Regions from separate parts of the Lysobacter sp. 1R34A genome, predicted to be linked through region 1. Evidence: riboswitches for the same ligand, from Rfam matches in the RefSeq annotation. Region 1 holds a riboswitch; the other holds the start of a gene.
The links. Region 1 has a riboswitch for cobalamin ahead of btuB (TonB-dependent vitamin B12 receptor). Riboswitches for the same ligand answer to the same signal wherever they lie in the genome.

Region 2: linked by a shared signal. The riboswitch ahead of btuB (TonB-dependent vitamin B12 receptor) and the one ahead of btuB (TonB-dependent vitamin B12 receptor) in region 1 are both predicted to bind cobalamin.

Annotation. Positions count from the first base shown of each region.
Region 1 is NZ_JBPKJP010000109.1:5,804-10,008, forward strand. It holds gene bioD (dethiobiotin synthase) at 1-614, opposite strand, end outside; gene ACSAMQ_RS17770 (GAF domain-containing protein) at 685-1,167, shown strand; gene ACSAMQ_RS17775 (TfoX/Sxy family protein) at 1,164-1,601, shown strand; cobalamin riboswitch at 1,670-1,913, shown strand; gene btuB (TonB-dependent vitamin B12 receptor) at 2,034-3,914, shown strand; gene ACSAMQ_RS17785 (hypothetical protein) at 4,006-4,205, opposite strand, start outside.
Region 2 is NZ_JBPKJP010000002.1:66,436-70,640, forward strand. It holds gene ACSAMQ_RS01460 (TonB-dependent receptor plug domain-containing protein) at 1-1,232, opposite strand, end outside; cobalamin riboswitch at 1,598-1,838, shown strand; gene btuB (TonB-dependent vitamin B12 receptor) at 1,951-3,843, shown strand; gene ACSAMQ_RS01470 (hypothetical protein) at 3,919-4,205, shown strand, end outside.

The DNA of each region.
Region 1 (4,205 bases):
GCCATCCGCGGGTCGATGTCGTTGGCGATCCAGCCGACCAGGCGCGCACCGTCGGCCTGGATCGCCCGCGCGCTCAGCCGCGCGTGGTTGATCGCCCCCAGGCGCAGGCCGACCACCAGCACCACCGGCAGGTCCAGCGCGCGCACCAGATCGATCTGGTCGAGCGTGACGCTGACCGGCGCGGCCCAGCCGCCGACGCCTTCGACCACCACCGTGTCCGACTGCGCCGACAAGCGCGCATGCGCGGCGAGGATGGCCGCCAGCGCGATCTCGACGCCGGCCTGCGCGGCGGCGAGCTCGGGCGCCAGCGGCTGCGGCAAGGCGTAGGGATTGACGTCGTCGTAGGGCGGCGTCGGCGCGCTGGCCGCTTGCAGCAGCAGGGCGTCCTCGTTGCGCCAGCCTTCCGGCGTGCGTTCGCAACCGCTCGCCACCGGTTTCATGCCGACCGCGCGCAGGCCGCGCGCGCGCAAGGCGTGCAGCAGGCTCGCGCTGGCCACCGACTTGCCGATGCCGGTGTCGGTGCCGGTGACGAATACGCCGCGAGCGAACCGCGCGAGCGCGGTTGCGTCCGTTGGTCGGGAGGCGGCCTGCACCGGGGGCTGGGTGTGACTCATCTCGCGCTTTTTCCTGGGGCCTGGAGTCCGCCATGGTAGTGGCGGCGGACGCCGCTGTTACACTCCGATGATGTTCACAACCTCCGCACTTTCGGGCGACAAGCCCGAGCAATACGCGCAGCTCGTCGCCCAGGCGCGCGGCCTGCTCGACGGCGAACGCGACCGCATCGCCAACGCCGCCAACCTGTCGGCGCTGGTCAGCCATGCCCTGCCGGACCTCAACTGGGTCGGCTTCTATTTCTACGACGGCGAAGAACTCGTGGTCGGCCCGTTCCAGGGCCTGCCGGCCTGCGTGCGCATTCCGCTTGACAAGGGCGTGTGCGGCGCGGCCGCCTCGAGCCGCCGGACCCAGCGCGTCGCCGACGTGCACGCCTTCCCGGGCCACATCGCCTGCGATGCGGCCTCGCGTTCGGAAGTGGTGGTGCCGCTGGTGCATGGCGATGCCCTGATCGGCGTGTTCGATCTCGACAGCCCGATCCCGGACCGTTTCGATGCTGACGACCAGGCCGGCCTGGAAGCGCTGGCGCGCGTGTACGTGGAGGCGCTGGCATGACCGCGGCCAAGATGCGCAACATCGGCCCCAAGAGCGCGGCCTGGCTGCGCCAGGTCGGCCTGCGCACCCACGAGGACATCTCGGCGATCGGCACGGTCGAGGCCTTCATGCGGGTCAAGCGCGCCGGCTTCAAGCCGACCCTCAACCTGTTGTACGCGATCGAAGGCGCGTTGCTCGACTGCCATTGGCAGGAGATCAGCGATGCGCGCCGGCAGGAGCTGATCCAGGCCGCCGAAGCGGCGACCGCGCTGCTGCCGCCGCCGCGCAACAAGCCGGCCGCCGCGCCGGTGCACACCACGATGCATGCCGAAGAACGCTACGACCCGTTCGAAGGCGGCGCCCGCCTCGGCGATGGCGACGACCGCGACAGCCGGGACAACGAAGGCGACGACGACCGCCCCGGCGGCCGCGACGAGGACGACGGGCGCGACTGAGCCCGTCGCCGCCGCTCCCGGACGCCCCGCCCGCCCCGGCGTTTTGGCCCGGACGCCGGCTTGGCGTAGACTGCGCACCGCTTCGAGGTGACCCGTCGGCTGGCTTGATCGACGGGTTGAAACGGGAAGCCGGTGACGCGCCCTCTCCTGCGGGAGGATCGGCGCCAGTCCGGCACTGCCCCCGCAACGGTAAGCAAGACAGATCGCGGCCACCGCCACTGTGCTCGGCACGGGAAGGCGCCGCCATCGGGAGTCCGGCCCTGCGCCGCTCCGCTTGCGAGTCCGGAGACCGGCCTCGAGGCGCCACAGGTTGCGATGCGGAGGGCGTCGCGGCGGCTGCTATCCGGCTGTCTCCACGGCCCGCTGCCTCCTCGCAACCGCCTTCCGCCGTCGTCGTCGCGCGCCCCTGGCGCGCGCGCTGGAGCTGTCCCCATGTCCGCCCGCACCCCCCATGCCCTGCACGCCACGCGCGCACTGAAGCTGTCCTTCGCCATCGCCGCTGCGCTAGCGCTGCCCGCCGCCGCGCTCGCCGCTCCGGCCGGCGCAGCCACCGACCTCGACGAAGTGGTCGTCACCGCCAACCGCACCGCAGTCAGCGTCAACGACGCCTTGACCCCGGTCGAAGTGCTCGACCGCGAGACCATCGAGCGCAGCCAGGCGCGCGACCTCAACGACCTGCTGCGCGGCCGCGCCGGCATCACCCTGTCCAACCAGGGCGGCGCCGGCAAGCTCACCACCCTGTTCCTGCGCGGCAGCGAGTCCGATCATGTACTCGTGCTGGTCGACGGCATCCGCGTCGGCTCGCCGACTTCGGGCCTGACTGCGCTGCAGGACCTGCCGCTGGAACTGATCGACCGGATCGAAATCGTGCGCGGCCCGCGCTCGAGCCTGTACGGCGCCGACGCCATCGGCGGCGTGATCCAGGTGTTCACCCGCCGCGAGAAGCAGGGCTTCGCGCCGCGCGTGCGCTTCGGCGGCGGCAGCAACGACAGCCTCGAATTCGGCACCGGCTTCGGCGGCCGCAGCGACCGCGGCTGGTTCGGCGCCGACTACAGCTTCCGCAAGACCCAGGGCATCAATGCCTGCCGCGGCGCCGGCTTCCCGGTGTTCGCCGGCTGCTTCACCGACGAGCCCGACCGCGACGGCTACGAAAGCCACGCCCTGTCCTTGCGCGGCGGCCTCGAGTTCAACGAGCGGTGGAGCCTGGAAGGCCAGGCGCTGCGCGCCGAAGGCGAGAACGATTACGACGGCAGCTTCGTCAACCGCTCCGAGACCGTGCAGCAGGTGATCGGCGGCAAGCTGCAGTGGCGCCCGTCGGAAACGGTCCACCTGCAGTTGCTGGCCGGCCGCAACGTCGACAGCTCGGACAATTTCCTCGGCGAGGTGCCGATGGGGTTCTTCAAGACCGACCGCGACAGCGCCAGCCTGCAGGCCGATTTCAACCTCTTCGACGGCCACGTGTTGACCGCCGGTTTCGATTGGCTGCGCGACCGCGTCGACAGCGACACCGTGTACGACGAAAGCGAGCGCGACAACAAGGCCGGCTTCGTCCAGTACCAGGGCCGCTTCGGCGCGCAGTCGTTCGAGGCCAGCCTGCGCCGCGACGACAACGAGCAGTTCGGCGGCCACACCACCGGCGGCGCAGCCTGGGGCCTGAGCTTCGCCGAGCGCTGGCGCGTCACCGTCGGCTACGGCACCGCGTTCAAGGCGCCGACCTTCAACGAGCTGTATTACCCGTTCTTCGGCAACGCGGGCCTGCGTCCGGAAGAGTCCAAGACCTGGGAACTCGGCTTGGCCTACCGCGGCGAGCGTTTCAACGCCCGTATCGACGGCTTCGACACCCGCGCCGACGACCTGATCACCTACGACGCGTCGATCAACCTGCCCAACAACATCGACCGCGCGCGCATGCGCGGCGCCGAACTCGGCATCGACACCGCCTTCGCCCAGTGGACCCTGGCGGCGAGCGCGAGCTTCCTCGACACCGAGAACCGGGTCGGCTTCTACCGGGGCAACGACCTGCCGCGCCGCGCCAGGCACAGCGCGCGCATCGACCTGGATCGCAGCTTCGGCAAGTTCCGTCTCGGCGCGACCGCGGTCGGTTCGGGCTCGCGCTACGACGACGTGGCCAACAGCACCCGCCTGGGCGGCTACGGCACCCTCGACCTGCGCGCGGAGTACGCGATCACCCCGGCCCTGAGCCTGCAGGCGCGCGTGGCCAACGTATTCGACCGCGAGTACGAAACCTCGTCGTACTTCAACCAGCCCGGCCGCGAGTGGTTCCTGACCCTGCGCTACGCCCCGGTCGACTGATCGCCCGACCGGTCTTCGGATCGGCCAGCGTCGATGCAAAGCCCGGCCTCGCCGGGCTTTGCTTTTTCTGGGCACCAAGAACGGCGCGGGTTCAGGTCGGCCGCAGCCCGCATTGCACCCAGCTGCGGCCGGCGATGTCGGCGACCACGCCGATCATGCCGTGGCGCCAGCGCCCGTCGTCCGGCCCCGAGGCCAGAGCTTCGTAAAGCCGCGCCGGCACGCCGTCGGCGAGGCTGCGCAACATCGCCGCGACCTCGTCGTCGTGGTGGAACAAGCTCTTGGCCACGACGA
Region 2 (4,205 bases), on a different contig from region 1:
AGCGGCTCGCCGGCGCGTTCGGAGAACTCTTCGCCGCGCCATTCCGCGCCCCAGGCGAAGGTCACCGGGTACTGCCAGCCGAAGTCGACCGACTTGGTGAAGTCCAGGTTGAGCACGTGCTGGGTGACTTCCAGCGCGCCGGCGTAGAACTGCGTCGGCGAGGTCGGGCCGAGGCTGCGGTTGAGCGTGTTCTCGATGTCGAAGGTCAGGCCGTTGTGGCCGTAGTTGTAGCTCAGGTCGATCTGGGTGCCGCCGGCGGTTTCGCTGCGCAGGCCGAACACCGCGGCGCGGTCCTTGCTGACGTTGTGGATCTGCGGCAGGAAGCCGTTCGGATAGATCGACGGGATGTTGCGCGGGTCGCCGGCGAAACGGAAGTAGCCGTTCGACAGCACGTCGCGTTCGCTGTAGCTGCCGAACGAATAGAAGCTCAGGTATTCGGTCGGGCTGTACTCGCCGTTGTAGGAGAACGCGCCCTGGTCGATTTCGGGATCGCCGTAGCGCTGTTCGACGCGGCCCTGGAACGGGCGTGCGCGATTGGTCTGATCCTGATGCCCGGCCTGCGCGGCCAGGTGCAGCCAGCCGTTTTCGCCGAGCTTGATGCCGGTGTCGCCGGACAACTGGTACTGCTTGCCGTCGCCGGCGCTGTACTGGCCGTAGCGCGCGGCGATGCTGCCGCCGGTGCCGCTGCCCTTGAGCACGACGTTGATGACGCCGGCGATCGCGTCGGAACCGTACTGGGCCGAGGCGCCGTCGCGCAGCACTTCGACCCGTTCGATCGCGGCGATCGGAATCGCGTTTAAATCGACCGGCGAGGAGCCGCGTCCCTGGCTGCCGTTGAGGTTGATCAGTGCGGTGGTGTGGCGGCGCTTGCCGTTGACCAGCACCAGCACCTGGTCGGGGGCGAGGCCGCGCAACTGCGCCGGACGCACCGCGTCGGTGCCGTCGGTGATGGCCGGGCGCGGGAAGTTCAGCGAGGGCAGGGCGCGCGAGAGCGCGGTGGCCAGCTCGACGGTGCCGGTGGCTTCCAGGGTTTCCGGGGTGATGATGTCGATCGGCGCGGTGGACTCGGCGACGGTGCGGTCGGAGACGCGGGTGCCGGTGACGATGACCTGGTCCAGGGTCTTGGGGTCGCTTTGCGGCGCGTCCTGCGCGTGGACCGGCGCGGCGAGCGCTACCAGGAGGCCGAGGGCCAGAGGGTGACGTAAACCGGCGAAGGTGCGGCGGACGGGCATGACGACTCCTTGGTGGGGATGACAGCGATGTCATCCGGATTTAACACGAACCTAACAACCGGTCAATAAAGCGGCCAAATCTTGCCTAACGCAAGTAGTAGAAAGGTGGTAAGGCACACTATTTGAAGGGGCCGGGAGGCCGGCGGCGGCTGCGCTGGGCGCGGAACGGGTTTGCTGGCCTCGCCTGCGTCATTCCGCGAAGGCGGCTATCGCAGACTCCGGATTGACGCCGCGGTGGAGCTGTGGATCCCTGCCTTCGCGGGGATGACGCTGCGGGGCCGGGCGCCACGCGGAGCGTTGGCCGCGACACCGCGACTCCCCGCGCCCGCACCCAACCCGGTGGCGTCCCCGCCGTGCATCACTGCTAAGATGCGCGCGCTCAAGGTGATCGCCGACACGGTCGGCGATTGAAACGGGAATCCGGTCCCCGCTTCTGGCGTTCGCCAGGACGGTCAATCCGGAGCTGCCCCCGCAACGGTAAGCGAGTACACGTACCGCACGACGCCACTGTGTTCCGACACGGGAAGGCGCGGTACGGGAGACCGGTCCGATCTCGGGCCGACTCCGCTCGCAAGCCCGGAGACCGGCCCGGAGCGCGAACCGACAGGCGGAGGGCCGCGTCCGGGGCATCGGCGCGCGCGCCGTCTCCGTTCTGCCGTCTGCCTGTCACGACCTGATCTAGACCGCGCGGGTGAGGCGCGGCCATGGAGAGCCGACCGTGACGTTCCGTTTTTCCGTATCCCCGCGCCCTGCGCGCTTTCCTGCGCGCAGCGCTTTCGTGCTCGCCGGTTGCGCATTCGCCGCTTCGGCGCCGGCCGCGCCCGCGATCGATCTCGACCAGGTCGTGGTCACCGCGACCCGCACCGCCCAGACCCAGGACGCCACGCTCGCCGCGGTGACCGTGATCGACCGCGCCCAGATCGAACGCCTGCAGCCGGGGTCGTTGCCGGAGCTGTTGCGCGGCACGCCGGGCGCATCCTTCGCGAACAACGGCGGCCCCGGCAAGGCGACATCGTTGTTCCTGCGCGGCAGCGAATCCGACCACGTGCTGGTGCTGATCGACGGCGTCAAGACCGGTTCGGCGACCAGCGGCGGCGCCTCGCTGCAGGACATTCCGGTCGAGCAGATCGAGCGGGTCGAGATCGTGCGCGGCCCGTTCTCCAGCCTGTACGGTTCCGAGGCCATCGGCGGCGTCATCCAGATCTTCACCCGGCGCCCGCAGGGCGCGTTCGTGCCGAGCTTCAGCGCCTCGATCGGCAGTTACGCCACCCACCGCGGCAGCGCAGGCGTCGCCGGCAAGGGCGAGCGCGGCTGGTACTCGATCCATGCCGCCCATGAAGATACCGACGGCATCAACGCCTGCCGCGGCAAACCCTCACCGGGCGGCGCCGGATGTTTCACGAACTCGCCGGACCGCGACGGCTATCGCAGCGATTCGCTGACCTTGCAGGGCGGCTATCGCTTCAACGAGCAGTGGGACGCCGAAGCGCGGCTGCTGCGCGCCGAAAACCATAACCAGTACGACGGCAGCCAGAACAACGAGGCCGACGGCGTGCAGCAGGTCGCCGGCGCCAGGTTGCGCTACCGGCCCAGCGACCGCTTCAACCTCAGCGCCAGCGCCGGACGCAGCGAAGACCTCAGCGACACCTACAAGAACGGCAAGTACTCCAGCACTTTCGAGACCCGCCGCCAGCTCGGCTCGGTGCAGGGCGATATCGGCATCGGCAGCGGCCTGCTCACGCTCGGCTTCGACTGGCAGCGCGACCGCATCGACAGCAACACCCGATATGCCCGCGGCGCCCGCATCCTGCGCGGCGCCTTCGGCCAGTGGCAGCAGAGTTTCGGTGCGCATGCGCTGCAGGCCAGCCTGCGCCGCGACGACGACAGCCAGTTCGGCGGCGAGTCCACCGGCAGCCTGTTGTGGGGCTGGAATCTCAGCGAGGCGCTGCGTTTGACCGCGAGCTACGGCACCGCGTTCAAGGCGCCGACCTTCAACGAGTTGTACTACCCCGGCTACGGCAATGCCGGCCTGGCGCCGGAGACTTCGCGCAGCGTCGAGATCGGCCTGCGCGGCACCCACGGCGCGCGCCGCCAGCACGTGTGGTCGCTCAACGCCTACGAGAGCGACATCGACGAGCTGATCGCGTACGACGCTTCGACTGGCTTGCCCGGCAACGTCGACCGTGCACGCATCCGCGGCCTGGAAGCGGCATTCGACACCCGCTTGGCCGACTGGGATCTGCGCGCCAGCGCGACCTGGCTGGACCCGCGCAACGACAGCCGCGGCGCCAGCCGCGACAAGCTGCTGCCGCGTCGCGCGCGGCAGAGCGCTCGCATCGATGCCGACCGCCGCTTCGCGGTCGGCGACGGCGCCTGGTCGTTCGGCGCCAGCATCTACGCCGCGGGCGATCGCTACGATGACCTGGCCAATACCCGCCGCCTCGCCGGCTACGCGCTCGCCGATCTGCGCCTGGGCTACGCCTTCAACCCGGCCTGGAACCTGCAACTGGCCGCGAACAACGTGTTCGACCGGCGGTACGAAACCGCCGCGTTCTACAACCAGCCCGGGCGCAATTATCTGTTGACCCTGCGTTACCGGCCTTCCCGCTGACGGATCAGCAGCCTCGGCCCGCGTCGCGGGCTTTGCCGGCGGCCCCCGGGTTGCCGGCGCCTATCGAGAGTCGCGATGAAAAACTTGCCCGGCCCTATCCAATTGAGCGTGTCCTGCGTGCTGCTGATGGCGATGATCGCCACGCGCTTCCATCACTTCGGCGACCTGCTGCATCTGCCCGACGCCTCGATGGCGGTGTTCTTTCTCGGCGGCCTGTATTTGCGCCGCCACCTGGGCTTTGCGGCGTTCCTGCTCGCCGCGGTCGCCATCGACTATTTCGCGATCACCGGGCGCGGCCTGAATTTCTTCGACCACTACTGCGTGACGCCCTCGTATGCCTTCCTGCTGCTGGCCTACGCGGT